DNA from 2 places in the Diaphorobacter sp. JS3051 genome. Region 2 is predicted to be linked to the other one. Evidence: riboswitches for the same ligand, from Rfam matches in the RefSeq annotation. Region 2 holds a riboswitch; the other holds the start of a gene.
What was found. A riboswitch is a leader RNA that binds a small molecule or an ion and turns the genes downstream of it on or off. The one in region 2 is predicted to bind S-adenosylhomocysteine.
Positions count from the first base shown of each region.

Region 1: linked by a shared signal. The riboswitch ahead of ahcY (adenosylhomocysteinase) and the one ahead of metH (methionine synthase) in region 2 are both predicted to bind S-adenosylhomocysteine.

Region 1 covers NZ_CP065406.1:2,072,062-2,087,198, forward strand. The annotation lists gene I3K84_RS09910 (23S rRNA (adenine(2030)-N(6))-methyltransferase RlmJ) at 1-757, shown strand, start outside; gene I3K84_RS09915 (septal ring lytic transglycosylase RlpA family protein) at 802-1,518, opposite strand; gene I3K84_RS09920 (DUF4124 domain-containing protein) at 1,538-2,161, opposite strand; gene metF (methylenetetrahydrofolate reductase [NAD(P)H]) at 2,232-3,071, opposite strand; gene I3K84_RS09930 (TlyA family RNA methyltransferase) at 3,068-4,066, opposite strand; gene ahcY (adenosylhomocysteinase) at 4,179-5,609, opposite strand; S-adenosyl-L-homocysteine riboswitch at 5,676-5,757, opposite strand; gene I3K84_RS09940 (peptide chain release factor 3) at 5,896-7,521, shown strand; gene I3K84_RS09945 (HAD-IIB family hydrolase) at 7,539-8,375, shown strand; gene I3K84_RS09950 (c-type cytochrome) at 8,472-9,128, shown strand; gene I3K84_RS09955 (Lrp/AsnC family transcriptional regulator) at 9,154-9,585, opposite strand; gene I3K84_RS09960 (ornithine cyclodeaminase) at 9,698-10,750, shown strand; gene I3K84_RS09965 (amino acid ABC transporter ATP-binding protein) at 11,042-11,779, opposite strand; gene I3K84_RS09970 (amino acid ABC transporter permease) at 11,802-12,473, opposite strand; gene I3K84_RS09975 (amino acid ABC transporter permease) at 12,475-13,227, opposite strand; gene I3K84_RS09980 (transporter substrate-binding domain-containing protein) at 13,348-14,247, opposite strand; gene I3K84_RS09985 (amino acid ABC transporter substrate-binding protein) at 14,370-15,137, opposite strand, start outside.
Region 2 covers NZ_CP065406.1:2,542,731-2,557,867, forward strand. The annotation lists gene I3K84_RS12260 (shikimate kinase) at 59-595, shown strand; gene I3K84_RS12265 (DUF882 domain-containing protein) at 665-1,237, opposite strand; gene I3K84_RS12270 (murein L,D-transpeptidase) at 1,271-2,872, opposite strand; gene metH (methionine synthase) at 2,908-5,697, opposite strand; S-adenosyl-L-homocysteine riboswitch at 5,728-5,849, opposite strand; gene I3K84_RS12280 (sigma-54-dependent Fis family transcriptional regulator) at 6,016-7,368, opposite strand; gene petA (ubiquinol-cytochrome c reductase iron-sulfur subunit) at 7,572-8,186, shown strand; gene ccoG (cytochrome c oxidase accessory protein CcoG) at 8,231-9,643, shown strand; gene I3K84_RS12295 (tripartite tricarboxylate transporter substrate binding protein) at 9,730-10,722, opposite strand; gene I3K84_RS12300 (dioxygenase) at 10,749-11,672, opposite strand; gene catC (muconolactone Delta-isomerase) at 11,719-12,015, opposite strand; gene I3K84_RS12310 (muconate cycloisomerase family protein) at 12,043-13,245, opposite strand; gene cynR (transcriptional regulator CynR) at 13,395-14,321, shown strand; gene I3K84_RS12320 (PACE efflux transporter) at 14,365-14,853, opposite strand; gene I3K84_RS12325 (LysR family transcriptional regulator) at 14,925-15,137, shown strand, end outside.

The DNA.
Region 1 (15,137 bases), 470 kb from region 2:
GGGCCTGTACCGGCTCGACGGAGACTATGCCTCCACCAGCGCCGAATCCGCGGACGGCATTTTGCGCCTCGTGCCGCCAGCGGCTCTTCCCGCCCTGGCACCCGCGCTGCAGGACTACGTGGACATGGTGCGCGCCTTCAACCAGGGCGATGCCACGCGCGTCTACCCCGGCTCGCCCTTCATCACGCAGCGCCTCTTGCGCGCCCAGGACAAGCTCAAACTGTTCGAGCTGCACCCCACCGACGCCCGCTCCCTCGCAGGCAACATAGCCCAGCTTGAAGCAGGCAGGCAGGTGGCCGTGCTGCAGGAGGACGGTTTTGAGGGCGTCAAGAAGTTCATCCCCCCACCGGCCCGCCGCGCGCTTGTACTGTGCGATCCCAGCTATGAAATCAAGAGCGACTACCTGCGCGTGCAGGCGCTGTTGCAGGATGCGCTGAAGCGCTTTGCGACCGGCGTGTATGCCGTCTGGTACCCCATCATTCCGCGGGCGGAGGCGCACGATCTGCCGCGCCGGCTCAAGACGCTGGCCCAGAAGGCGGGCAAGCCCTGGCTGCATGCGACGCTGACCGTGAAATCCAGCAAACTGGCCTCCCCTGCGGCCGGCGAAGGCGCGCGCCGGCCCGGCCTGCCGGCCAGCGGCATGTTCGTGGTCAACCCTCCCTTCACGCTGCAGGGCGTGCTGCGCGAGGCGTTGCCGCAGATGGCGCAATTGCTGGCCCAGGACCGCAACGCGTCCCACACGCTGGAGGTGGGTTAAGCCCCGGGGCAGCGGCGCCCGCACGATCCCTGGGATGCCGTGGTTTAGCGCCGCCGGGCCCGGCTCTTGCGGGGAGTAGTGCGCGCAGCGCCCTGATTTGTGCGCGCTTGCGCGGCGCCCGCTGGAGCAGCGGCCGGCGAGGCTGCGGGCGTGGACGACGGGTCCAGCTCCGGCAGATCTTCGGGGCAGCTGTCGTCGTCCGGCCCCATGTGCCAGATCTCCACGGGCTTGATGCCCAGGCCCACCATGCCCAGTTCCTGCGCCGCGGCCTGGCTCAGGTCGATGACCCGGCCTGGCGCGAACGGTCCGCGATCATTGACGCGCACCACCACCACCTTGCCGTTGACCAGGCTGCGCACGCACACCCGCGCCCCGAAAGGCAACGTGCGGTGCGCGGCGGTGAGTTCCCCATGGTCAAAACGCTCGCCGCTGGCCGTGCGCCGGCCATGCAGGCTGCCGCCGTACCAGGAGGCCAGCCCGCGCCCGAGCAGCACGCCGCTTTCTTCCTCGTCTTCGCGGCCGCGCTCGATGGCGGTATCGGCTTCACGCGGAGAAGACGGTGCCGAGCGCACCCTGCCCTCCTTGCGAGCCCGCGGCGGGGCCGATACACCGGAGTCCGGTGGGCTGTCCGCCTGCGCGCCCGCCGGTCCCGGCAGTGCCTGCGACGGGCCATGTGCTATTACAGGGGGCGCATCGGCGGGTGGCGCCGCGCAACCCGCCAGCACGGCCGCCAACAGCACGCCGGCCAACCACCGTCCCATGCGGCCGGGATGCAAAGGGTCAGAAGTCGCCGCAGCGGGTGATGACGTTGGTCTCAAAACGGCGCAGATCATTGCGTTCACCCGGTGTCAGGTCGGTGCGCGCTCTCTTGGCGGCCAGGATGCGCTTGGACTCCGCGCATTGCAGCGCCTTGCGGCTTTCCTGCTCCTCCTGCGCCAGTTGGGCTTGTTCCTCGCGCTCGCGCTCTGTGCGGCGCTGGCTGCGTGCCTCGCGGCGCTCGCGGTAGTAGCGCGAGGCGGCATCGCTCTCCTCGTCGCTGCAGTCGCGCCGGTATTCGCGCTGCATGCCTGCGATGACGTCGTAGCTGGAGCCGTTGGCCGATGCCCCGCGGATGCTGTTTTGCAGCGTGCGGCAGCGCCCGCTCATGTAGCTCTCGTATTCCGGCACCTCGCGCATCGCACTGCTGCGCCGGGACGGGGTGGGCGCGTAGCTGCGGGGCTCGACGCGTGGCTCCACCGGCCCCGCCGAGACGGCGGTGGTCACCATGCCCTTGGGGCAGGGGCGCGCCAGGGTGTAGACGGCGCCCTGCTCGTCGCGGCAGGAATAGCGCGTCTGCGCCGACGCGGGCGATGCCATCGCAAGCGACAGCGTGGTGAACAGCAGGAAGGCAATGACGGGACTCATACCGCAAACGCGCAGGGGATAGGAGGAAGAGGACGGGAAAAAGCTGCCGATATTACCCATCCCCGCCGCTTCAGAGCCCCAGGCGGTCGCAGATTTCCAACGTGGCCGCGCTCTGGTTCATGGTGTAGAAGTGCAGGCCCGGCACGCCCTCGCGGCGCAGTTGCTCGCACAGGTGCGTGACGACATCCAGGCCGAAGGCGCGAATGCTCGCCACATCGTCACCATAGCCCTGCAGGCGCAGGCGGATCCAGCGCGGGATCTCGGCGCCGCAGGCGTCCGAAAAGCGCAGCAGCTGCGACGCGCCCATGATCGGCATGATGCCCGGCACCACGGGCACGTCCAGCCCCAGGCGGCGCACGTCCTGCACGAAGCGCAGGTAGGCGTCGGCATTGAAGAAGTACTGTGTGATGGCCGAGTCGGCGCCCGCGCGCACCTTGGTGGCAAAGGCCTGCAGGTCGGCATCCGACGAACGGGCCTGGGGATGGACCTCGGGGTAGGCCGCCACCTCGATGTGGAAGTCGCGCCCCGTCTCGGCGCGGATGAACGCCACCAGATCGCTCGCGTAATGGAACTCGCCCCCGATGCCGTAGCCGCTGGGCAGGTCGCCGCGCAGCGCAACCAGGCGCTTCACGCCCATGGCTTTCAGCTCGGCGAGCTGCGCGCGCACGCTGTCCTTGGTGGCGCCGATGCACGAGAAGTGCGAGGCCGCGCTCACGCCCTCGGCGAGGATCTCGCGCACCGTGCCGAAGGTGCCCGCCTGCGTGGAGCCCCCCGCGCCGTAGGTGACGGAGCAGAACTCGGGCCGGCGCGCATACAGCTGCTGGCGCACGGCGCGCAGTTTGTCGGCGCCCTCGGGCGTCTTGGGCGGGAAGAATTCAAAGCTGACCGGAAAGGCCGTGGAAAGGCTCATGCCTTCCTCCTTGCATGGATGAAGAACTCGCGGTTGCCGTCGCCCCCCTCGATGGGGCTATCGATCCAGGCCACCACGTGCAGCCCCAGCTCCGTGCAGCAGTCACGGATGCGCTGCTCCACCTGCGGATACAGCTGTGCATCGCGCACGATGCCGCCCTTGCCCACTTGGCCGGGTTGCAACTCAAACTGCGGCTTGACCAGCATCAGCAGCTGGCCCTGCTCTTTCAACAGCGGCACCAGCGCAGGCAGCACCAGCGTGAGCGAGATGAAGGACAGGTCGCCGGTGACGAGATCGAACGCCGGCGTGATGTCCACGTCCTCGCACCCGGGACGGCGGCGGCGCTGCACGGGCAATGAGCCATCGGCGCGTGCCTTGGCCTTGGCGGCGCGCTCAGCCTTGAAGCTCTCGATCTCATGCTCCTTGGCGTCGTCGCTGTCGTCGTACTCATCGTCCACCATGCCGCCGTTGCGCATCCAGGCGTAGGGGGCCTGGGGCTGGGTGTCGTTGTCTTCCGCGTCCTCGATGACTTCGGACAGCGCCACGTCGCAGGCGTCCTGCAACGCCTCGGGCGTGAGGGCCCGGGCATTCACGCCTTCCACGCAGACCACCCGCGGGTCGGCGCGCAGCCGCTCGTGCAACTGGCCGTGGCCCACGTCCACGCCAATCACCTGGGCAGCGCCATGTGCCAGCAGGCAGTCGGTGAAACCGCCGGTGCTCTGCCCCACGTCCAGGCAGCGCAGGCCAGCCACTTGCATGCCCGTGGCCGCCAGCGCGCCTTCAAGCTTGAGGCCGCCGCGCGAGAGGTACTTGGCCTCCGCAGCGTCCAGCAGCTGCACCTCAACCCCCGCAGGAATGTCGTCGCCGTTCTTGGCCACCTTCTGCCACGGCAGCGTGGGCGCCAGGCGCCACTGCACGCCGGCGGCAATCAACCGCTGGGCCTGCGACCGGGTGGCCGCGTAGCCGCCTTCCACCAGAAATACGTCCGCGCGCATCGCGCTATCCTCTCATATCGATAGCTGGCAGCGCTTGCAGCGAGCCACTTTCAGCAATTTTTCATGCTGAAAACAGCCACTGGCAAGCGCAAGCAGCTATGCTTTTTAACAATCAATAGCGGTAGGTGTCGGGCTTGTAGGGGCCCTGCTTCGGCACGCCGATGTAGGCGGCCTGCTCGTCGCTCAGCTCGGTCAGCATGGCGCCCACCTTCTTCAGGTGCAGGCGCGCCACCTTCTCGTCGAGGTGCTTGGGCAGCACGTAGACCTTGCCCACGTCGTAGCCCTCGGGGTGGGTGAACAACTCGATCTGCGCGATGGTCTGGTTGGCGAACGAGTTGGACATCACGAAGCTGGGGTGGCCCGTGCCGCAGCCCAGGTTCACCAGGCGGCCCTTGGCCAGCAGGATGATGCGCTTGCCGTCCGGGAAGATCACATGGTCGACCTGGGGCTTTATTTCTTCCCACTGGCAGTGCTCTTCGAGCTTGGCGACCTGGATCTCGTTATCGAAGTGGCCGATGTTGCAGACGATGGCCTGGTCCTTCATCGCCTTCATGTGCTCGAAGGTAATGACGTCGCGGTTGCCCGTGGTGGTGACGAAGATGTCGGCCTTGTCGGCGGCCCACTCCATGGTCACGACCTTGAAGCCTTCCATGGCAGCCTGCAGGGCATTGATGGGGTCGATCTCGGTCACCCACACCTGGGCGCTCAGGGCGCGCAGCGCCTGGGCCGAGCCCTTGCCCACGTCGCCATAGCCCGCCACCACGGCCACCTTGCCGGCAATCATCACGTCGGTGGCGCGCTTGATGCCGTCCACCAGCGACTCGCGGCAGCCGTACAGGTTGTCGAATTTGGACTTGGTCACCGAATCGTTCACGTTGATCGCACGGAACAGCAGCGTGCCCTTGGCCGACATTTCCTTGAGGCGGTGCACGCCGGTGGTGGTCTCTTCGGTCACGCCGATGATCTGGGCGCTCTTGCGGCTGTACCAGGTGCTGTCCTCGGCCAGCTTGGCCTTGATGGCGGCGTACAGGATGCGCTCTTCCTCGCTGCCGGGGTTGGCCAGCACGGAGGCGTCCTTTTCAGCGCGCTTGCCCAGGTGCATCAGCAGCGTGGCGTCACCGCCGTCGTCCAGGATCATGTTTGGGCCTTCGCCCTCGCTGCCCTTGGGGCCGAAGTCGAAGATGCGGTGGGTGTAGTCCCAGTAGTCCACCAGGGTTTCGCCCTTGATGGCGAACACCGGCGTGCCGGTGGCGGCAATCGCGGCGGCGGCGTGGTCCTGGGTAGAGAAGATGTTGCACGAGGCCCAGCGCACGTCGGCGCCCAGGGCCTTGAGCGTCTCGATCAGCACGGCCGTCTGGATGGTCATGTGCAGCGAGCCCGTGATGCGCGCGCCCTTCAGGGGCTGCTTGGCCGCGAATTCCTCGCGGATGGCCATCAGGCCGGGCATCTCGGTTTCGGCGATGCGGATCTCCTTGCGGCCCCAGTCGGCCAGGGAGATATCGGCAATCGCGGAGTCGGCTGGGGACTTGAGAACAGCGCTCATGGTGGTTTCCTTGATGGGTATCTGAAAAAACCGCGCCTGGGGGATGGGGCTCACCGCACCGCAAGGCGTGGGTGAGCGTCGTTGCTGGGTATGACTTCCGAGCCTCGCGCCCCGCCGTGCTGGGGACGCTGCAACGCTCCTCGGAAAGTGCAAGATTATACCGGCGCCCCCGCACCACGCGCCGCGCCGTAGAATCCCCGCCCAATGCCAGGGCGCTCCCGCAGGGTGCGCCCGCCTCTTCTCGCACCGGCCGCAGCGCACCGCGCGGCCCTCACCCAGAATCACTGTGTCGTACGCCCCAGAAACCCGGCGCCGCCGGACTTTTGCCATCATCTCCCACCCCGACGCCGGCAAGACCACGCTGACGGAAAAGCTGCTGCTGTTCTCCGGCGCCATCCAGATCGCCGGCGCCGTGAAGGGCCGCAAGGCCAGCCGCCACGCCACGTCCGACTGGATGGAGATCGAGAAGCAGCGCGGCATCTCGGTGGCGTCGAGCGTGATGCAGATGAGCTACCGCGACCATGTCATCAACCTGCTGGACACGCCGGGCCACAAGGACTTCTCGGAAGACACCTACCGCGTGCTCACGGCCGTCGATTCGGCCCTGATGGTGATCGACGCGGCCAACGGCGTGGAGGCGCAGACGCGCCGCCTGATCGAGGTCTGCCGCCAGCGCGACACGCCCATCATCACCTTCGTCAACAAGATGGACCGCGAAGTGCGCGACCCGCTGGACATCCTGGACGAGGTGGAGCGCGAGCTGGGCATGCCCTGCTGCCCCATCACCTGGCCGGTGGGCCAGGGCAAGTCGTTCGGCGGCATCATCAACCTGCGCACGCAGACCATGACGGTGTTCGCCCCCGGCAGCGAAAAGCGCCCGCAGGACTTCGAGGTCATTCCGCTGGCCGATGCCGACAAGCTGCGCGCGCGCTTCGGTCAGGCCTTTGACGACGCACTGGAAAGCATGGAGCTGGCGCAAGGTGCCTCGGCGCCCTGGGACCATGAAGCCTTCCTGGCTGGCAAGCTCACACCGGTGTTCTTCGGCTCGGGCGTGAACAACTTCGGTGTGATGGAAGTGCTGGATGCGGTGGTGGACATGTCGCCCCCGCCCGGCCCGCGCAAGAGCTCGCTCGTCGTCAACAAGCAGACCGTCGAGAAGACCATCCTGCCCGAAGACAAAGGCTTTTCGGGCGTGGTGTTCAAGGTGCAGGCCAACATGGACGCCAACCACCGCGACCGCATCGCCTTCGTGCGCGTGGCCAGCGGCAAGTACACGCCCGGCATGAAGCTCAAGGTCCAGCGCACCGCCAAGGAACTGCGCCCCACCAGCGTGGTCACCTTCATGAGCCAGCGCCGCGAGGCGGTGGAAGAGGCCTACGCCGGCGACATCATCGGCTTCACCACGCACGGCGGCGTGCAGCTGGGCGACACCATCACCGACGGTGCCAACCTGCAGTTCACCGGCCTGCCGTTCTTCGCCCCCGAAATGTTCATGACCGTGGTGCTGAAGAACCCGCTGCGCACCAAGCAACTGCAGCAGGGCCTGATGCAACTGGGCGAGGAAGGCGCCATCCAGGTCTTCAAGCCCGAGGCCGGCGGCAACATGCTGCTGGGTGCCGTGGGCCAGCTGCAGTTCGAAGTGGTGCAGCACCGTCTGAACACCGAATACGACTGCGACATCCGTCTGGAAGCCTGCCAGTACACGGGAGCCCGCTGGATCACCGCCGACACGCCGGCCGAACTGCGCGAGTTCGAGAACGCCTACCCCATGCGCATGGCGCGCGATGCGGCGGACACGCTGGCCTATCTGTGCACGAGCCCATATGACGTACGGCTGGCGCAGGAGCGGTTCCCGAAGATTCACTTCCATCCGCTGCGGGAGCATGCGGGGTTGGCGTTGCAGAACAGTTGACGCGACCCCCATCCGCCATGCACCCTCTTGCCTCATGGGACGAGTTGGCGCGCACGTGCATCACCGGCGTGCTCACCGACATCGACGACACCCTGACCACCGATGGCGCCATCACCGCCGATGCCCTGCAGGCGCTGGCCGACCTGAAAGCCTCAGGGCTGCACGTCATTCCGATCACGGGCCGGCCGGTGGGCTGGAGCGAGCCTTTTGCCGCTGCCTGGCCGGTGGACAGCATCGTTGCTGAGAACGGTGCGGTGGCGCTGCTGCGGGCGTCCCGAAATTTTGCCCCAAATGGCCTACAGTCCCCGTGCGATAAGCGCGAGCAGCTATTAAAGTTGTATCAACAGGACGCCGCCACGCGCGCCTCCAACTTCGCGCGCATGCAACAGGTGCTGGCCGAGATTGAAGCCGCCGTGCCCGGCGCCCGGCGCGCCACCGACTCGCCGGGGCGCGAGACGGACATCGCCATCGACCACAGTGAATTCACGCACCTGCCCCAGGCGGCCATCGACCAGGCTGTCGCCCTGATGCATGCCGCGGGCATGAACGCCACCGTGAGCAGCATCCACATCAACGGCTGGTTTGGCGCGCACAACAAGCTGGAGGGTGCGCGATGGATCGTGCGCGAGCTGTTCGGGCGCGATCTGGACGCCGAGCTGGAGCGCTGGGTCTACATCGGTGACTCCACCAATGACCAGCTCATGTTTGCGCACTTCCCGCACAGCGTGGGTGTGGCCAATATTGCGCGTTTCGTGCCCCAACTGCAGCATCTGCCGCGCTATGTGACGCAGGGCGAGCGCGGGGCAGGGTTTGCAGAACTTGCGCAATCCTTGCTTGCCATCAACGATCGCTGACATCGACCGTCCAGGTGCGCGTTGCACTACCAAAACGCCACCGGGGCTTCACAACTCGCCTTCTAAAATGACCCTTTTCACAAAAAGGGTTACACCATGGCAAGGCGCATTCCCGCAATGCTGGCGCTGGCGTTGTTCGCCGGGCTGGCGTGGCAACCCGCGGCGATGGCCCAGGCCGGCCGCAGCAAGGTGGACATCGACACGCGCTTGCAGCAAGCCATGGCGGACCCCAAGCTGGCCGACGAGCTCTACAAGGTGGGCCGCAAGGTCTCGGCGGTGTGCGCCAACTGCCATGGCGACGGAGGCAACAGCACCAAACCCTCGGTACCCAACCTCGCGGGCCAGAACCCGGCCTATCTGTTGGAGCAGGTGCGGCAGTTCGCAGACGGGCGCCGCCGCTACGAGTTCATGGAAGGCATGATCCGCGCGATGAACAGCGACGAGAAGATCGGCATGGTGCTCTTCTACGCCGCGCAGCCCGTCACTCCCAAACCCGTGGCGGACGCAGCGCTGCTGGCCAAGGGGCAGGAGATCTTCGGCAAGAACTGTTTTCGCTGCCATGGCGACATGGGCCGGGGCAACGACCAGATCGCACGCATTGCCGGCCAGCAGACCGACTACCTGCGCAGCACTCTCAAGCGTTACCGCGACGGCCCAAACACGCGCGCCCATTCGATCATGACGCCCAACACCAAGCTCCTCACGGACGCCGACATCGAGTCGCTGGTGGCGTACGTCTCGTCGATGCAGTGAAGCACCGCCCGCTCGGGCGGGTCGATCACAGCTTGTACGTGGACAGCAGGATGCTGGTTTCGGTGCGCGCGATGCCCGGCGTGAGCCGAATGCGCGTGAGCGCCAGGTCGAATTCCTCCAGGCTCTGCGCGTGCAGTTCGGCCACGATGTCCCAGCGGCCGTTGGTACTGTGCAGCGCGCCGACCAGCGGCTCTCCACGCAGGGCGCGAATCACGTCAGGCGCCGCGTTCCCTTCCACTGCAATACTCATCCAGGCGCGGATCCGGTGGGGCTCCGACTCGGGGCGCAGCCGCACGGTGTAGCCGACGATGACGCCCTCTTCCTCCAGCCGGCGCAGGCGGTTCTGAACGGTGCCGCGGGCCACGCGCAGACGTGCGGCGAGCGCCGCCACCGGCATGCGGGCATCCGCACGCAGCAGGGCAATGATCTCGCGGTCGACGTCGTCCATGTTGCGCATAGTGCCACGGGTTGCTGGCGAAACGCCAGTTTTTTGCGCTTATTGAGCAGTTTGCAGGCTGGCACCAAGCGCAGGGCCTGTCCACAATGGGGAAACACGTTGGACCGACACCATGACACGCCTCATTGACTTGTCGACCCTTGCTGCCTTTGTGCATGAACGGGGCGCCGCACGCTGCATGACCGAGCTGGCGGCCGAGCTTCGCTCCGACTTCCTGCGCTGGGAGTCTTTTGACAAGTCCGCCCGCACGGCCAGCCATAGCCCGCGCGGCGTGATTGAGCTGATGCCCGTGGCTGACGATGCGCTCTACAGCTTCAAGTATGTGAACGGCCATCCCGGCAACCCTGCCAGCGGACTGCCCACAGTGATGGCCTTCGGCGTGCTGGCGGAGGTCCGTACCGGCTATCCGCTGCTGCTGTCGGAGCTGACGCTGACCACGGCGCTGCGCACCGCTGCCACGTCGGCGCTGGCGGCGCAGGCGCTTGCACGACCCGGCAGCCGCCGCATGGCGCTGATCGGCAACGGGGCGCAGGCGGAGTTCCAGGCCCTGGCCTTCCACGCGTTGCTGGGCATCCGCGAACTGCGGGTGTACGACACCGACCCCGCCGCCACCGACAAGCTGGTGCGCAACCTGGCGCACGTCGATGGCCTCACCGTGGAGCGCGCCGCCAGCACGGCCGAGGCCGTGCGCGGCGCGGACATCGTGACCACGGTCACCGCCGACAAGAGCCGCGCCACCATCCTCACTCCCGCGATGGTGGAACCCGGCATGCACCTGAATGCCGTGGGCGGCGACTGCCCCGGCAAAACGGAACTGCACCCCGATGTGCTGCGCGGGGCGCGCGTGGTCGTGGAATACGAGCCGCAAAGTCGCGTGGAGGGCGAGATCCAGCAATTGCCCGCGGACCATCCCGTTACCGAGCTTTGGCGGGTACTGCGCGGCGACGCGCCGGGGCGCACGCGGGCCGACGAAGTCACGGTGTTTGATTCCGTGGGCTTTGCGCTGGAGGACTACTCCGCACTGCGCTACCTGTACCAGCAGGCCCAGGCGCGCGGCCTGGGCGTGGATGTGGAGCTGGTGCCCACAGACGACCCCAAGGACCTGTTCGGCCGCACGCGCGGTGCGAGCGTCCAAGGCCGCACGCGGCTGCGGCGCGTGGCTTGACCGCCTCAAGCCAAATCAGGCTCTAACGCCCATCCATCAAGCGCTAGCAGCTATCAAAATAAAAGCAAAAGGCGCCAATGGCGCCTTTTGCCCTTTTGCCCTTTTGCCCTTTTGCCCTTTTGCTTTTGTACGCCACCCGGGCAAGCCTGGGCCACGGCCCATCCCACTGGCGCGCCCCGGACCATGGCAGCCGTGGGCCGGGCTCTGCCCTGCCGCCGGCTGCGCCCCCTCCTGCAGCGCAGCGCTGCGAGTGTGGGGGAAGGCGCGAAGCGCCTCAGGGGGTGTGCGGAATCAATGCTGCAGGATCTTGTTGAGGAAGTCCTTGGTGCGCGGCTGGCGCGCCTCGGGGTTGCCGAAGAATTCCTCCTTCGAGCAGTCCTCCAGGATCTTGCCGCCCACGTCCATGAAGATCACGCGGTTGCTCACCTTGCGCGCGAAGCCCATCTCGTGGGTCACGCACATCATGGTCATGCCCTCCTGGGCCAGGCCCACCATGACATCCAACACCTCGCCCACCATTTCGGGGTCCAGCGCCGAGGTCGGCTCGTCGAACAGCATCACGATGGGGTCCATCGACAGTGCGCGTGCGATCGCCACGCGCTGCTGCTGACCGCCCGACAGCTGGCCGGGGAACTTGTCCTTGTGCGCCGTCAAGCCCACGCGCTCCAGCATCTTCAGGCCGCGCGCCTTGGCGTCGGTGGGGTTGCGGCCCAGCACCTTGATCTGCGCGATGGTCAGGTTCTCGGTCACCGACAGGTGGGGGAACAGCTCGAAGTGCTGGAACACCATGCCCACGCGGCTGCGCAGCTTGGGCAGGTCGGTCTTGGGGTCGTGCACGGCCACGCCGTCCACGAAGATCTCGCCCTTCTGGAAGGGCTCCAGCGCGTTGATGGTCTTGATGAGGGTGGACTTGCCGGAGCCGGAGGGCCCGCAGACCACCACCACCTCACCCTTCTGGATGTTCGTGGAGCAGTCCGTGAGCACCTGGAAGCTGCCGTACCACTTGGAAACGTTCTTCAGTTCAATCATTGCAATTCCTTGGAACGCCGCTTCAGCGAATGATGGCGATCTTCTTGTGCAGGCGCTTGACCAGCCAGGACAGCGCGTAGCAGAGGATGAAATAGACCACGGCCGCGGCCAGGTAGGCCTCGATCGGGCGGCCATAGTTCTTGCCCGCGATCTCGAAACCCTTGAGCATGTCGTAGGCACCGATGGCGTACACCAGCGACGTGTCCTGGAACAGGATGATGGTCTGCGTGAGCAGCACCGGCAGCATGTTGCGGAAGGCCTGCGGCAGCACCACCAGGCGCATGTTCTGCCCGTAGGTCATGCCCAGCGCCTGCCCCGCGAACACCTGGCCGCGCGGGATGGACTGGATGCCTGCGCGCATGATCTCGCTGAAGTAGGCGGCTTCGAAGGCGATAAAGGTCACCACGGCCGACACCTCGGCGCCGATGGGGCGACCGATGATCATGGGCACCAGCAGGAAGAACCACAGGATCACCATCACCAGCGGAATCGAGCGCATGCCGTTGACATAGATGGTGGCCGGCACGTCCAGCCACTTCTTGCCCGACAGGCGCATGAGCGCCAGCACCGTGCCCAGCAGGATGCCGCCCACGGTGGCGATCACCGTCAGCACCAGGCTGAAGTACAGCCCCTTGATCACGAAGTTGCTGAACAGCTCCCAGGTGAAGAAGGACCAATCGATATTCAGGTTCATATCAGTGGCCTCCCCCGCCTGCGGCAATCAGGCCCGGCACCCGCGTGCGCTTTTCGATGAACGCCATGATGCGGTTGATGGCAAAGGCCGAGATGATGTACAGCGCCGTGACGGCCAGGTACACCTCGATGCCGCGTGAAGTCTCTTCCTGCGCCTGCATGGCGAACATGGTCAGCTCGGCCACCGAAACGGCAAACGCCACCGACGAGTTCTTGAACACGTTCATGGTCTCGCTGGTGAGCGGCGGGATGATGATGCGAAACGCCATCGGCAGCAGCACGTAGCGGTAGTACTGGAACGTGGTGAAGCCCAGCGCCATGCCCGCATAGCGCTGGCCGCGCGGCAACGCCTGGATGCCCGAGCGCACCTGCTCGGCGATACGCGCCGAGGTGAAGAAGCCCAGCGCAAACACCACCAGCACGAAGCCCGGCAGCGATTTCATGGCCGGGAAGATCGACGGCACCACGTGGTACCACACAAAGATGTGCACCAGCAGCGGAATGTTGCGAAACAGCTCGACCCAGGCGTTGCCCAGGCGCACCGTCCATGGACGGCCTTCCAGCGTGCGCAGCGTGCCGACCAGCGAACCGACCACCAGCGCAACGGCCAGCGACAGCAAGGAAACGGATACCGTCCAGCCCCAGGCTGACAGCATCCAGTCGAGGTAGGTGATGTCGCCGTTCTTGCCGAAGCAGCTTTGACCGACCTCTTGGGTAATGGTGTCCTGGCAGAACACCTGCCAATCCCAATTCATAGGAGCACCCCTTCTATTCTTCGATCCGTGTTGCCGCGGCGGCACATGGCGGCGCTGGCGCAACAACAAAAAACGCCCCTTCGGGCCCAGAGGCCGAAGGGGCGATGCAATGCAAGCCGATTACTTGACTTCGTACGACTCCATGGGCTTGTCGTTCGGATTCGCCCAGGCTTCCTTGGTGGCTTCAGACAGCGGCAGGCCGATCTTCACGTTGGCCGGCGGGATGGGCTGCATGAACCACTTGTCGTACAGCTTGGCCAGAGAGCCATCGGCAATCTGGCGCTTGATGGAGTCGTCCACGGCCTTCTTGAAGGCGGGATCGTCCTTGCGGATCATGCAGGCGATGGGCTCCACCGACAGCACTTCGCCCACGATCTTAAAGTCAGAGGGGTTCTTGGACTTGGAAATGTTGGCCGCCAGGATGGAGCCGTCCATGATGAAAGCGTCGGCACGGCCCGTTTCCAGCATCAGGAAGCTGTCGGCGTGGTCCTTGCCCATGACTTCCTTGAAGTTCAGGCCATCGGCGCGCTTGTGCTTGCGCAGCGTCTGCACCGACGTCGTGCCCGTGGTGGTCACGATGGTCTTGCCGTTCAGGTCCTTGATGCCGGTAATGCCCGACTTGGCGTTCACGGCGATGCGCACTTCTTCCACGTAGGTGGTCACGGCAAAGGCCACGTCCTTCTGGCGCGCGGTGTTGTTGGTGGTGGAGCCACACTCGATGTCCACCGTGCCGTTGGTCACCAGCGGAATGCGGTTCTGCGAAGTCACCGGCTGGTACTTGATCTCCATGTTGGCCAGGCCCAGCTGCTTCTGGATGTCGGCCAGGATGCGCTCACCCATCTCGGTGTGGAAGCCCACGTACTTGCCGTTGCCCAGGGTGTAGCCCAGGCCCGAGGACTCGCGCACGCCCAGCGTCACGGCACCCGTAGATTTGATCTTGGCCAGGGTGTCGTTGGCCTGTGCGAACGCGCTACCAGCGGCCAGGACGGTAATGGCTGCGGCCAGCAAATGCTTCTTCATGAATATCTCCTTGTGGGTGAAGCGAAAAGCGAAGTGTATTGAAATCGAACGACCGTTCTGAGGAACCGATGGCGGTCAAGCCACACCCTGCGGCACGTTCAAGACAGGGGCGTATTGTGGGTTCAGAAGGGGACCTGATCGGTAGGGTATTTCCAGAAGTCCCGCAGCAGGTAGCTCACGGGCAGGTTCAGCGCACGGTGGGTAGGCGCAATGGGCTGCATGAACCACTTGTCGTAGATGGCGTTGATCTCATTGCTCACGATCAGGCGGCGCATCTCCTCGTCCACCAACTTCTTAAACTCGGGATCGTTCTTGGGAAGCATGATCGCCAGCGGCTCAGTGGTGACGAAGCGGCCCACCACCTTCAGCGCCTTGGGGTCGGGGCGGTTGGCCGCCAAGCCATACAACAGCACATCGTCCATCACGAAGGCGTCGGCCTGGCCCTTCTCCACCATGACCACCGCGGCCTCATGGTCGGGCGCCTCCACCAGCTGGATGCGCATCAGCCGTTCGCGGTTGGCCTGCTCGGCCGCTTTGTAGGGCGTCGTGCCTTTGGTGGACACGAGCTTCTTGCCTTCCAGATCCTCCATGCGCGTCACCGTGCTGGCCGCGGGCACCAGCAGGCGCGCACCCGTGATGAAGTGCGGAATGGTGAAGGCCACATCCTTGCGGCGCTCGGCGTTGTTGGTGGTGGAGCCGCATTCCATATCGGCCTTGCCGGTCTTCACCATCTCAATGCGATTGGCGGGTGTCACCTGCACCAACTGCACCGGCATGTTCTTCATGCCGGTCTTCTTGCGCACCACTTCGGCGATATGCAGGCACAGGTCCAGGGCGTAGCCCATGGGCTTGCCCTCGTGCACGTACGAAAACGGCACCGATGATTCACG
Region 2 (15,137 bases):
CACGGACCAGGTGGACGCTCTTACACTCCCCAGTCTTCACTCACCACGACAGACAAGCATGCAAACGCGTTGCGCCCTGGTCGGCATGCCGGGCTCGGGCAAATCCACGGTGGGCCGCCAGCTCGCCCGCCGTCTGGGGCTTCCCTTCGTGGACCTGGACCAGCGGCTGGAGCAGTGGCTGGGCACCAGCATCCGCGACTATTTCGACCAGCATGGCGAAGTGGCCTTTCGCGACCACGAGGCTGCGCTGCTGGCCGAGCTGGCCGCCCAGCCCGGCGGCATGGTGCTGTCCACCGGCGGCGGCGCCGTGCTGCGCGAGGACAACCGCGCCACGCTGCGCCGCAGCTTTCCCCATGTGATGTACCTGCGCGCTTCGCCCGACGAGATCTTCAAGCGCATCAAGCACGACCGCACGCGGCCCCTGCTGCAGGTGGACGACCCGCTGGCCCGCCTGCGCGACCTCTACCGTGCGCGGGACCCGCTGTACCGCGAGGCCGCGCACTACGTCATCGAGACCGGCCGGCCCACGGTGCACACGCTGGTCAACATGATCATGATGCAGCTGGAGATGGCGGCGCCGGGCGACCCGGTGTAGCAAGCGCCCTTCCTCAGACATGAAAAAGGCCCCGCATGCGGGGCCTTGGTTCTCTTGCGGCGCAGAGGCTTACCAGCTGCGCACACGTCCGGTGTCGATGTGCACGAACTGCTCCCGGGCGTAGTAGCCCACGCCGCCCGCCCGCAGGGAGATGGCGGCGTCGCGCAGGTCGCTCAGGGACACGCCGGGCAGGCGCACGTCGATGGCCTTGCCGTCCATGTGCAGGCTGCGCCGCGCCACACCGCCGCCGCGCGTGGTGCGCAGCGTCTCGTTGGTGTGGGGGCTGCGGTAGCCGGAGATCACCTCGAACGGCTGCTGCGTCTGCAGCGTCTGCCGCACGCGGTGCAGCAGGTGGAACAGGTCCGGGTCCATCACGCCGACGTCGCCGCTGTAGTGGTCGCGCAGGAAGTGGTTGAGCGTGGGCAGCGCCGCGGGAACGAATTGTTCGCCCTGGGCGTAGACCAGCGCCAGCTGCTCATGGGTGTGCAGGTGGTTGAAGGCCAGGCGCCGCGCAAGGTCCTGCGCTTCGCTGAGCGACGCCAATGCCGCCTTGGGCAGCAGCACCGCGGCCGCAGCGGCGTGCGCGACGGCGGCGCCGCGCCCCAGGAATAGACGGCGGTGGGGGTTGTGCGGTGGAGCCATGCGCGAAAAACCTCGAAAAAGCGAAAAAACGCGCTATTTTGGACCGATCACCCCGGCAGCACTACCCGCGCGGACCGCATCGTAGGGTTTTGCCGAATGCTGGCGCAGCAGGCTGGCGAGCTTGCGGTCATGGCCGTACAGGTCGCCATAGAAGTGCGGACGGCCGTCCTGCACCACCACGGTGATGTGCGTGATGATGACCGGCACCGGGTGCGGCAGCCGTACGAACACGGGCTTGGGCTGCGCCATGGCCGCACGGATGCGCTCCACGGTCCAGGTGGGATCGTCCTGCAACACGAACTGGGCGAGCGCCACCGGCTCCTCGACACGCACGCAGCCGTGGCTCAGGTCGCGCCGGCTGCGGCCGAACAGCGTGGGCGCCGAGGTGTGGTGCAGGTAGATGTTGTCGTTGTTGGGCAGCACGAACTTGATATCGCCCAGCGCGTTCAGCGGCCCTGGGCGCTGGCGTATGCGCGCCTGGCCTGCCAGCACGGCGCCCAGCATCTCGGGTGTGGCGTCGGTGCTCACGCCCGCCGCGCTGACGAACTCCATGCCCTGCCGTGCCAGGTAGCCCGGGTCGCGGCGCAGGCGCGGCACGGTTTCGCCGCGGGCGATGGACGGCGGGATGTTCCAGTACGGGCTGAATTCGATGGACTGCATGTCCTCATCGAACAGCGGCGTGCGCGTATCCAGCGCCTTGCCGACGATGACCGCCATGGACAGGCGCAGCGTGATCCTGCCGCCCGCGTACTCATAGGCGCGCAGGCGGTATTCGGGCACGTTCACGGCAATCATGCGCGGGCCCTGCAGCACGGGCGTCCAGCGCAGGCGCTCCATCTGCAGCGCGATCTGCTCGGCGCGTGCGGCCGGGGGCACATTCAGCGCCGCCAGCGTGGTCGCGCCCAGCACCCCGTCCGCCTCCAGCCCGTGGCGGCGCTGGAAGGCCGTGACGGCCTCGACCAATGCGGGGGTGTATTGCGCTGGCGCGGACGCTGCGGGCGGCTCGCCCGTGGGCTGCGGCGGCAGGTCGCCCAGCGCCACCAGCCGCTCGGCCAGCACGCCCAGGCCCTCCCAAGGCTGGCCCGGCGTGAGCTTGCGGCCCGGCAGCGCGGGCAGCGGCTGCGCCCAGGCAGGGTGAGCGCCCATCGCGCGGTACTGCGCCAGCAGTGCGCGCAGCGCCGGGTACATGGGCACGCGGGGGATGGCCGCGTCCCGCGCCTGCTGGATCTGGCCGTCGGCCAGCGCGGTCTGCAGCGCGGCGCGCAGGTCGGGCTGGGGGCGGCGGGAGTGGTCGTAGCGCTCGTTGAGCCGTGCCGGATCGATGCGCCCGCCGTGCAGCTCATACAGGTAGCGCTCCACGGCCTGCGTCAGCTCCTGGTCGAGCGCCACGGCGCAGGCGGCATCCACGCCGCGGGCGGCTGCGGCCGCCAGCGCATCACTCAGGTGCTGCGCGCCATAGTCGGCCGGCTCCAGCCCATCGGCTGCGGCTTCGTTGAGCCAGCGCACCGCTTCATGCGCAGCCGGCAGGGGGCGCCCGTCAGCCGTCAGCCAGGACGGGTTCGCCCAGGCAGCCAGCGGCATCCAGGCCGCCAGCAGCAGGGGTGCAGTGTGGTGTGTCAGCAGGCGCAGGTTCATGGGTCGATCTTGGCATGGCCTGCGCCGACCAGGCGCTATAGCCCCAGATTCGGCGCAAGCGCGCGCTCCACCTCGGCCAGGGGCACTCCGCTGCGCTGGGCCATGTCCTGCACCTGCGCATCGTCGATCTTGCCGACGCTGAAGTAGGTGCTCTCGGGGTGGCTGAAGTAAAAGCCGCTCACACTGGCCGCGGGCGTCATGGCGTAGCTGTCGGTAATGTCCATGTCCACGTCGGCCGTGCCCAGCAATGCAAACAGCGGCTTCTTCACCCGGTGATCGGGGCATGCGGGGTAGCCCGGCGCGGGGCGGATGCCCACGTACTTCTCGGCGATCAGTTCGTCGTTGGACAGCTGCTCGCCCGCCTGGTAGCCCCACCAGTCGGTGCGCACGCGGTGGTGCAGCCATTCGGCACCGGCCTCGGCCAGGCGATCGGCCAGGGCCTTGAGGGTGATGGCGCTGTAGTCGTCGTGGTCGGCCATGAACTCGGCCACCTTGGCATCCACGCCGATGCCGGCAGTGACGGCAAACGCGCCAATGTAGTCGGCCTGCGTGGGTGCGCCACCCTCCGGGCGAGGCGCGATGAAGTCGGCCAGGCAGCGGCTGGGGCGCATGCGGCCCTCGGCGTCGGGCTGCTTCTCGGCCTGCTGGCGCAGGCCGTACCAGGTGAGCACGACCTTGTCGCGCGCGGCATCGGCATACAGCTCGATGTCGTCATCGCGCACGGTGTTGGCGGGCCAGAAGCCCACCACGGCGTGGGCCGTGAGCCAGCGGCCCTCCACGATCTTCTTGAGCATGGCCTGTGCGTCGCGGAAGACGCGCGTGGCTTCCTCGCCCACCACCTCGTCCTGCAGGATGTCGGGGTACTTGCCGGCCAGGTCCCAGGTCTGGAAGTACGGCGCCCAGTCGATGAAGGGCACCAGCTCGGCCAGGTCGATGTTCTTGATCACGCGCCGGCCGATGAACTTGGGCGCCGGCGGCTGGTAATGCGCCCAGTCGATGCGCGTCTTGTTGGCGCGGCACTGCGCCAGCGGCCACACCGGCGTCTTCTTCTTGTTGGCATGCAGGTGGCGCACATGGTCGTAGTCGGCCTGCACCTCCGCCAGGTAGCTGTCCTTGTGCTCGCCCAGCAGGCTCTGCGCCACGCTCACGCTGCGCGAGGCATCGGGCACGTAGACCACGGGGCCCTGGTACTGCGGCGCGATCTTGACGGCCGTGTGCACGCGCGAGCAGGTGGCGCCGCCGATCAGCAATGGAATCTTCTTGATGCGGAAGTACTCGTCCTTGTCCATCTCGCCGGCCACGTACTGCATCTCTTCCAGGCTGGGCGTGATCAGGCCCGACAGGCCGATGATGTCCGCGCCTTCGGCCTTGGCGCGCGCCAGGATTTCATGGCAGGGCACCATCACGCCCATGTTGATGACCTCGAAGTTGTTGCACTGCAGGACGACGGTCACGATGTTCTTGCCGATGTCATGCACGTCGCCCTTCACGGTGGCGATGACGATCTTGCCCTTGCTGGACACGTCCAGGCCGGCGGCTTCCTGCTGGCGCTTTTCTTCCTCGATGTAGGGAATCAGGTGGGCCACGGCCTGCTTCATCACGCGGGCGCTCTTGACCACCTGGGGCAGGAACATCTTGCCCGCGCCGAACAGGTCGCCCACGATGTTCATGCCGTCCATCAGCGGGCCTTCGATCACGTGCAGCGGGCGGCCGCCGCCTTGCACCACGATCTGCTGGTAGGCCTCCTCGGTGTCTTCGACGATGAAGTCGGTGATGCCGTGTACCAGCGCATGCGACAGGCGCTCACCCACGGTTTTCGGGTGCTCGGGCGTGCCGCGCCACTCCAGCTTCTTGCTGTCGTCCTTGGCGGCACCCTTGGCGGCCTCGGCGATCTCCAGCAGGCGTTCGGCCGCGTCGGGGCGGCGGTTCAACACCACGTCTTCCACACGCTCGCGCAGCTCGGGGTCGAGGTCGTCGTAGACGCCGACCATGCCCGCGTTGACGATGCCCATGTCCATGCCGGCCTTGATGGCGTGGTACAGGAACACGGTGTGGATCGCCTCGCGCACCGGCTCGTTGCCGCGGAAGCTGAACGACACGTTGGACACGCCGCCCGACACCTTGGCACCCGGCAGATGCTGCTTGATCCAGCGCACGGCCTCGATGAAGTCCACGGCGTAGTTGGCGTGCTCTTCGATGCCCGTGGCGATGGCGAAGATGTTGGGGTCGAAGATGATGTCCTCGGGCGCCATGCCCACCTCGTCCACCAGGATGCGGTAGGCGCGCTCGCAGATCTCGGTCTTGCGTGCGAAGGTGTCGGCCTGGCCCTTCTCGTCGAAGGCCATGACCACGGCGGCCGCGCCGTAGCGGCGGATCAGCTTGGCTTGGCGCTTGAACTCTTCCACGCCCTCCTTCATGCTGATGGAGTTGACGATGCCCTTGCCCTGCAGGCAGCGCAGGCCGGCCTCGATGACCTCCCACTTGGAGCTGTCCACCATCACCGGCACCCGGGCGATGTCGGGCTCGGAGGCAATGAGGTTCAGGAAGCGCACCATCGCGGCCTTGCTGTCCAGCATGGCCTCGTCCATGTTCACGTCGATGATCTGCGCGCCGTTTTCCACCTGCTGACGCGCCACCGACAGTGCCTGCTCGTACTGGTCGTTCAGGATCATGCGCGCGAACGCCTTGGAGCCGGTGACGTTGGTGCGCTCGCCCACGTTGACGAACAAGCTCCCCTCGCCGATGAACACGGGCTCCAGCCCCGACAGGCGCATGGGCGGCACGGCGTGCGAAGGGACGGAAGATGCGGGGGCGGACGACGGCATGGGGCTCACCTGGATAACAAGAACAGACACATCAGGTGAGCGCCGTTGGTACACGCACGGCTGCATGCCGCGGTGGGCCCGAGCCTGACGCCGCCACGCGCGAGCCGCCTGTGCGGCCCCGGCCGGCGGGCGCTGCAGCGCTCCTCGGGAAAGCGTCGAATTCTACGCGGCCCACCTTTGGGGGGCAGGCATATGGATATACCCCCGCGTGCACTGTGCGCCCAGAACGTGGCCCCTACACGGGGCGGTGGCTGTTTCAAGCAAAAACAGACCGCAAGCCAGCCACAGCAAGCGCTAAAAGCTATCAAACAAGGAGCATCAGCCCTGCTCCCGTAACAGTCGCAGCTTGCGGTACAGCGTGCGCGTGCTGACCCCCAGGGCGCGCGCCAATTCGCGACGCGACGCGGCCCCACCCGCCAGCGCCGCGCGCAGGGCCTCGGATTCGATGTCACGCAGGGTGGCATGGTCGGGCTGCTGCGCAGCGCGGGCCGGCGCCGCCGCGGGCGCATCGAACGAGAGCGCGCGCTCGATCGTATGGGCGGTCACCACCGCGCCGTCGGTCAGCAGCGCGGCACGTTCCAGCACGTTGCGCAGCTCGCGTACGTTGCCGGGGAAGGGGTGCTGCGCCAGCCGGCGCAGCGCCGCGGGCGCAAGCACCAGGCCCCGCCCCCCGGCCACGCGCTGCAGGAGCGATTCCGCCAGCAGCGGAATGTCCTGCGGGCGTTCGCGCAGCGCGGGCAGCTGGATGGGAAAGGTGCTCAGGCGGTAGTACAGGTCCTGGCGAAACCGCCCCTCGCGCACCATGGCGCGCAGGTCGCGGTGGGTGGCCGCCACCAGGCGGATGTCCGCGCGGCGCAGCTCGGTGTGGCCCACGCGGCGGTAGGTGCCGCTTTCCAGCAAACGCAGCAGCTTGACCTGCATGGTGAGCGGGATGTCGCCCACCTCGTCCAGGAACAGCGTGCCGCCGTGCGCCGCCTCCACCAGGCCGGCGCGTGCGGCATGGGCGCCGGTGAAGGCCCCACGCTCGTGGCCGAACAGTTCGCTCTCGAACAGCGTCTCGGGCAGGCTGGCGCAGTCCACCACCACCAACGGCCGCCCCGCGCGGGGGCTGGCCTCGTGCACGGCGCGCGCGGCCAACTCCTTGCCCGTGCCCGACTCGCCCAGCAGCAGCACGCTGGCCTGCGACGGGCCCACGCGCGCGATCAGCTCCAGCACGGCCTGGAACGCGGGCGCGCGCCCGATCATGCCCGGCGCGCCCGGCTGCCCCTGGGCAATGCGCAGCGGCTCCATCTTCTCCAGAAAGTACTGGGGCTGGCCCGCCTCGTCGCGCAGCGGCACCAGTTCGATCTGCACGTATTCCTCGCCCGCCGGGGTGTGGTGCAGGTGCAGCACGCGCTCACGCTGACCACTGAAGAGCGAGCGCGCCAGCGGGCAGGTCTCGCCCGCCTGGTCGCACGGCACGGGCGAATGGTGCGAGACCGCATGGCAGGTGCGCCCCACCACCGGCGCGCCCTGACCGAACTGGCGACGGTAGGCGCCGTTGGCGGCCACGATGCGGTAGCTGCGGTCGAACAGGATGTGCGGCTCGGGCAGCCCCTCCAGCCAGGAGGCGAGCAGCGCGGTCTGCGCCACCTGCGCCGGGGTGGGAGAAAGATCAGGAGTGTCGGCCATGGTGACATATGGTGTCACAAATGGCATGCATTGGCAGTGTTTCTGCCATCGACCATGGCAGCGCTGACTCCTTGGGTGGATGTAAGCCTTTGTTCCACATGGAGATTTCGCACGCAGTGCCGCGCAGCCAGGCTGGCACGGCTCTTGAGTCAGGACAAGCAAGCGCGCGGTCCTTTGGCCGCGCCCATCGTGAAGGAATCGCCATGACTGCCCTGCCCGCCTCGTGCACCTGCGCTGCGCCCGACGCAGAACGCCGCACCCTGATCCACGCCACGGCCGCCGCCGGGGGCCTGGCCGCCGTCGGCGCGGCCGTGCCCCTGGTCAGCAGCCTGGCGCCCAGCGAGCGCGCACGCTCCCTGGGCGCAGCCGTGGAGGTGGACATCGCCGGCCTGCCGCCGGGCGGCATGCTCACCGTGGAGTGGCGCGGCAAACCCGTCTGGATCGTGCGGCGCACGCCGGAGATGCTGCAGTCGCTGCAGGGGCTGGACGCCCAGTTGGCCGACCCCGCATCGGCCAAGGACCAGCAGCCCGACTACGCGCGCAATACCCACCGCTCCATCCAGCCGGAGGTCTTCGTGGCCATTGGCATCTGCACACACCTGGGCTGCTCGCCCACGGCCGTGGCCCCGGGCGCGCCGCAGTCCGGCCTGGGCGCGGGCTGGCCCGGGGGCTTCTTCTGCCCCTGCCATGGCTCCACGTTCGACAACGCGGGTCGCGTGTACCGCAACAAGCCCGCCCCGACGAACCTGGAGGTGCCGACGCACCGCTTCCTGAGCGCCACGCGGCTGCTGATCGGCGAGGACAGCGCCAGCGCCTGATCGACCGCCCTTCGCCCAAGACCATCACAACCACGCCCCCTTCCATGCCCGCCCCGCAGACCCAGCCCCCCGCTGCCGAACGCGACGTCTACGTCGACCTGTACGAAGCCAAGAAGAAGATCTACCCGCGCGCCATCGGCGGCGTGTTCACGCGCTGGCGCTGGGCGCTGGTGCTGCTCACCCAGGGGGTGTTCTACGGCCTGCCCTGGTGGCAGTGGGGCGAGCGCCAGATGGTGCTGTTCGACCTGGGCGCGCGGCGCTTTTACCTGTTCGGCCTGGTGCTGTACCCGCAGGACTTCATCTACCTCACCGGCCTGCTCATCATGTCGGCGCTGTCGCTGTTCCTGTTCACGGCGGTGGCGGGGCGGCTGTGGTGCGGCTTTGCCTGCCCGCAGACGGTGTACACCGAGCTGTTCCTGTGGCTGGAGCGCCTGACCGAAGGCGACCGCAGCGCGCGCATGCGCCTGGACAAGGGCCCATGGACCTTCGAGAAGCTGTGGCGCAAGACACTCAAGCAGCTCGCCTGGGTGACGGTGGCGCTATGGACCGGATTCACGTTCGTGGGCTACTTCGTGCCGATCCGCCAGCTGGGCGGCGAGCTGCTGGCGCTGCACGGCACCTGGCAGATCTTCTGGGTGGGGTTCTACAGCTTCGCCACCTATGGCTTTGCGGGCTACATGCGCGAGCAGGTGTGCAAGTACATGTGCCCGTATGCACGCTTTCAGAGCGCGATGTTCGACAAGGACACGCTGATCGTCACCTACGACACCCAGCGCGGCGAGCCGCGCGCCGCGCGCAGCAAGAAGGTAGACGCCAAGGCCGCCGGCCTGGGCGACTGCATCGACTGCTCGCTGTGCGTGCAGGTGTGCCCCACGGGCATCGACATCCGCAAGGGCCTGCAGTACGAGTGCATTGGCTGCGGCATGTGCGTGGACGCCTGCAACACCGTGATGGACAAGGTGCAGTACCCGCGCGGGTTGATCCGCTACGCCACGCAAAACGGCATGCAAAACCGCTGGAGCAGCGCACAGATGCTGCGCCGCGTGCTGCGCCCGCGCGTGCTGTTCTACAGCGCCGTGCTGCTGGCGCTGTGCACGGCCATGCTGGCCAGCCTGGTCACGCGCACGCCGCTGAAGGTGGATGTGGTGCGCGACCGCGCCGCGCTCTCGCGCGTGGTGGCGGGTGGGCAACTGGAGAACATCTACCGCGTGCAGGTCATGAATGCCACCGAGCAGCCCCAGCGCTACCGCATCACGGCCAGCGGCCTGCAGGGGCTGCAGGTGGCCTCGGAGCCCGAAGTGGAGATCGGCCCCGCCGAGTCGCGCTGGGTGGCGGTGCGGCTGCAGGTGCCCTATGGCGCCGTGCCCGCCGGTTCGCACACTGTGCACCTGGACGTACAGGCGCTGGGCGACCGGGCGCAGGTGTCGGAAAAGACCGTGTTCCTCGTGCCGCGGTAGGCGCCGCCGCAGATTACAAGCCAAAAGAGCTTCCAGCGCCCTTTTATCAAGCGCTGAAAGCTCCTTATTTCATAGCAACTTCGCTATCAATCCATGCGGATGTTGCGCTCCTTGATCAGCGCACCCCAGCGGGCCAGTTCCTTGTCCAGGTGCGTGGCCAGCTGCTGCGGCGTGGTACCGATGGGCTCGGCGCCGATGGTCTCGAACTTGGCCACGGTATCGGGCTGCTTCATGGCGTCGATCAGCGCGGCGTTGATCTTGTTCACGATGGCCGCCGGCGTGCCCGCGGGCGCGAACACGGCAAACCAGGGCGAGACCTCGTAGCCCGGCACGCCGGCCTCGGCGATGGTGGGGACGCCCGGCAGCGTGGCCGATCGCTTGGCGCTGGTCACGCCCAGCGCGCGCAGCTTGCCGGCCTGGATGTGCGGGCGCGCCGAGGTGATGCTGTCGAACATCAGGTCCACCTGGCCGCCCAGCATGTCGGTCACGGCCGGGCCGCTGCCCTTGTAAGGCACGTGCAGCAGGTTCAACCCGGCCATGGAGGCGAACACCTCGCCCGCCAGGTGAATGGAGGTGCCGTTGCCGGCCGAGGCATAGGTGAGCTTGCCGGGGTCGCGCTTGGCATGGGCGATCACGTCGGCCACGGACTTGTCGGTCGTCTTGGCGGTGTTCACCACCAGCACGTTGGGCACGATGGCCAGCAGGCTGATGGGCGCGAAGTCCTTCACCGGGTCGTAGCTCAGGCGCGGGTACAGCGCCTTGTTGGTGGCCATGCCGATGGACGTGATCATGATGGTGTAGCCATCGGCCGGTGACTTGGCCACGGCGTCGGCGCCGATGTTGCCGCCCGCGCCGGGGCGGTTCTCGATCACGAAGGGCTGGCCCAGCGTGCGGCCGGCCTTCTCGCCCAGCGTGCGGGCAATCACGTCCATGGCGCCGCCCGGAGGGAAGGGCACGACCCACTTGATGGGCTTGGAAGGCCAGTTGGCGTCGGGCTGCGCCATGGCGGCAGCGGGCAGCAGGCCGGCGGCGGCCAGGGTGCAGGCGCCCAGTAGGGCAATGCGGCGGGAGAAAGTCATGGTGTGTCTACCTCAGGTCCAGGATGTCAGGCGGCGGCCACGCGGTCCATGCGTGCCTCGGGGCGCTGCTCGTCGGCCGACAGGGCCTTTTGCAGCACGAAGTCAAAGCGCACGCGGGTGAACGGCGCGCTGATGCCCAGCGATTCATAGCCGGCGGCGGGCGTGCCCGGCTCCAGCGTGACCACCAGGCCGTCGCGCGTGGCGAAGGCGAAGTCGTCGTCCAGGAAGCTGTCGCCCGGAATGTTGACCTGCGTGGTCAGCGTGCGCAGCCCCTCGGCCACCACCAGGAAGTGGATGTGCGCGGGTCGGTTGCCATGGCGGCCCAGGGCGTCGAACAGTTCGGCCGTGGGGCTGCCCGGCGGGATGGCGTAGCCCGGCGGGATGAAGCTGCGAAAGCGATAGCTGCCGTCCGCGCCCGTGCGGATCTTGCGGCGCAGGTGGTAGGGCGCCTGGTCGGGGTCGAAGTGCGAGTAGCGGCCCAGCTCGTTGGCGTGCCACACGTCCATCAGCGCGCCGGCCACAGGCTGGCCGTCGGTGTCGAGCACGCGGCCTTCCATCACCACCACCTCGCCGCGCGGCGGCTCCTCGCCCTCGTCCAGGCGCACCTCGCGCTCGGACAGCGGCGCGCCGGCCACGAACAACGGGCCCTCGATGGCGCGCGGCGTGCCCGCGGCGCGCTGGGCGCGCTCGTCGGCCTCGTCCATGCGGATGTCGATCAAGCGGTCAAAGCCCAGGCCGGCGGTGATCAGGCCCGTCTGGCCGCTGGCGCCCAGGCGCGTGAGCCAGCTCACGCCGGCCCAGAACTCGTCGGGCGTCACGTCCAGCTCTTCGATGGTGCGGAACAGGTCCGTGACGATGCGCTGCGTGATCTGGCGCACGCGGGCATTGCCCTCGGCCACGTGCACGGTGTTGACGATGTCCAGCAACTGCTGGGCGGTGTATTCGGCCATGTCTCTCTCCTGTGGGATGGAATGTGGGGGTATCGGGGGCCGTGCGTCAGCCGGCGGCGCCTTCCTGCACGATGGCTGACGGGTGGTTGGCCAGCGGCGTCACGTGGATGTCCATGTAGGGGAACAGCGGCAGCTGCGACAGCAGCTGGTGCAGCTCGTCGTTGGACGGGACGTCGAACACGCTGTAGTTGGCGTACTCGCCCACCACGCGCCAGATGTGGCGCCAGCGGCCGTCACGCTGCAGGTCTTGCGAGTACTTCTTCTCGCGGGCCTTGATTTCGTCGGCCTGCGCGGCGGGCAGGTCGTGGGGAATCTTCACATCCATGCGAACGAGGAACAGCATCTGGGTTTCTCCTGGCAAAAAAAGGGTTCAGGCGGGCTGCGCGCTGGCGCGGCCCAGGTCCACGTGCACGGGCGTGAGGCCCTGGCGTGCACGGTCGAAGCGGTCGAGCCGATCGGGCACCACGGTGAGGCCGAAGCCCGGCCCGTCGGGCAACTGCAGCGCGAAGTCGGAAAGGACCATCTGCTGCTCCACGATGTCGTCCACCAGCAGCTGCGGGCCGAACAGCTCGCAGTTGTGGTGCGTGCCGCCCAGCGTCGCAAACACATGGGCCGAGGCGGCGCTGCCGACGGAGGTCTCCAGCATCGTGCCGCCGTACCAGCCGATGTCGGCGGCGCGCGCCACGTCGGCCACGGCGCGCGTGCGCAGCAGGCCGCCGTGCTTGGCGATCTTGAGCGAGAACACATGGCAGGCGTTATGGCGCGCCAGGCGCATCGCGTCCTGCGGCGTGCAGACGGTCTCGTCGGCCATCACCAGCGCGGTGTGGGGCAGCGTGGCGGTGAGCTGGCGCAGCGCCTCCTCGTTCCACTGGGCCACGGGCTGCTCGATCAGGCCCACGCCGGCGTCGATCATCTCTGGCAGGTAGCGGCGCGCGGTGGCGCCGTCCCAGGCCTGGTTCACGTCCACCGTCATGCTGGCGCGGCCGTCCAGCGCGCGGGCGATGCGTGCCACGTGCGCCACGTCGTCCTGCGGGGCGCGCGCGCCGATCTTCAGCTTGAAGATGCGGTGGCGGCGCGCGGCCAGCATCTTCTCGGCCTCCTCGATGTCCTTGGCGGAGTCGCCGCTGGCCAGCGTCCAGGCCAGGGGCAGGCTCTCGCGCTGCTTGCCGCCCAGCAGTTGCCACACGGGCAGGCCCAGGCTGCGCGCCACGGCGTCGATGGCGGCCTGCTCCACGGCGCTCTTGGCAAAGCGATTGCCCTTGCAGGCCAAGTCCATGCGCTGCAGCAACTGCTCGAAGCGGCCCGCGTCCTGGCCGATCACGGCAGGCGCAAGGTAGCTGTCGATGGCGTGCCGGATGCTCTCGGGCGATTCCTCGTTCCACGAGGGACCGCCGATGGTCGCGGCCTCGCCGAAGCCGCTGGCGCCATCGCTCAGCCACAGCTGCACGATCACGGGGCTCTGGCGCTGGATGGCGCCGAACGAGAGCTTGTGCGGGCGGATCGTGGGGATGTCCAGGATGCGTGCCTGGATGCGTTCGATGCGCAGCACGGAAGCGGAAGGAGAAGTCGTCATGGAAAGCGGGCCGTGGCGGAAAAAAGCGTTACGGGCCATGACCTTAGCGCTGGCATCGGGGCGAATCCAATGAGATATATTGCAGTTTTTGTTCGATGTCATCGAACAGTCACAGGTTTTAGGGTTAACCCTTAGAACGGATTGCACCCATGGAACTGCGCCAGTTGCGGTACTTCTTGAGCGTGGCCGAGACCGAGCACCTCACCCGCTCGGCGGATGCGCTGTTCGTCACACAGTCCACGCTCTCGCACGGCCTGCGCCAGCTGGAGGCCGAGCTGGGCGTGCCGCTCTTTGACCGCCTGGGGCGCGGGCTGCGCCTGTCCCAGGCGGGCCACGCCTTTCGCGACCACGCGGCGCGCGCGCTGCAGGAGCTGGAAGCCGGGCGGCAGGCCGTGGCCGACATGAGCGCGCTGCAGACCGGCACGCTCCAGGTGGGCGTGATCCCCACCTTCCTCACGCGCTTCGTGCCCGACGCGGTGGCCGCCTTCAGCGCGCGCTACCCGGGCGTGCAGCTCACCGTGCGCGACCTGCGCAGCGGCCAGATCGAGGAGCTCCTGATCGCCGGCCGGCTGGACCTGGGGATTGCCTTCCATCCGGCCAGCCGCGAGGAGATCGAGGCCGAGCCGCTGTTCGAGGAACGCATGCATCTGGTGGTGCACCAGGGCCACCCGCTGGCGCGCAGGCAGCGCCTGCGTCTGGCCGAGCTGGCGGGCGTGCCGCTGGCGCTGCTGCCGGCCAGCTTCGCCACGCGCCGGTTGATCGACGCGGCCTTCGCCCAGGCGGGCGTGACGCCGCTGGTGCGCGTGGAGATGGAGTCGGTGGATGCGCTGCTGCAGGCCTGCCGCAGCGGGCCGCTGGCCACCATCGCCGCCGAGCACGCGGCCCTGCACGCGGGCCCCGACATGCGCGCCGCCGTGCTCACCGAGCCGCGCACCGTGCGCCGCGCCGGGCTGCTGTGGCGCCGCGGCGCCTCGCGCAGCGCCGCGGCGCGCGAGTTCGTGGCGCTATTGCGGCCCGCCATCGCACGCACCGCTGCTCCGCCTTCCCTGCAGGGCGGTGTTGCACAGCAAGAGTAAAAAATGCTCTAGCGCTTACCAGTCAAGCGCAAGCAGCTATGAACTAAGGAGCACCTACCACGACCCCGGCTGGCGCGGCAGCAGACACGGCCTGGGCCGATGCGGGCAGGCCGAAGATGCGGTCAAACGCCCAGTTGAAGCCGTAGGTGTAGACGAGGAAAAACAGCAGCAGGCCGGCCTCCATCACCGTGGCTTGCCACAGGCTCACGCCGAACCACCAGGCCATCAGCGGAATGAGGACCAGCGCCAGCCCGCCCTCGAAACCCACGGCGTGCACTACGCGCCGCAGTACGGAGCGGCCCTTGACGCGCTGGCGCGCCTCCCAGCGCTCGAACAGGGCGTTGAAGGTCACGTTCCAGGCGATGGCCAGCGCGGACGCGACGACGGCCATCACCCCCGAAGCGCCCGCGCCCTGGCCAATGGCCATGAAGAGCAGGCTGGAGACGATGATCGCGATGATTTCGTAAAGGGTGACAAAGACCACCCGGCGCTTCGGCCCCTGCAGGCCGACCGCATGTGTTGTTGCACTCATGCGGCGCAGTATAGGGAGTGAAATCTGAAGGAAAAAGTCATCTTCTTTCAGAAATATTGATAGATTGGCGCATGGCCTTCACTTCCGACAACGTCCTCGTGTTCCTGGCCGTGCTGGACCGCGGCTCGTTCTCCGCCGCGGCGCGGGCGCTGTCGCGCGTGCCCTCGGCCGTGAGCATGGCCATCGCCCAGCTGGAAGCCGAGCTGGACATGCCGCTGTTCGACCGCAGCGGCCGCGAGCCGCGCCCCACGGCGGCCGCGCGTGCGCTGGAGCCGCAGGCACGC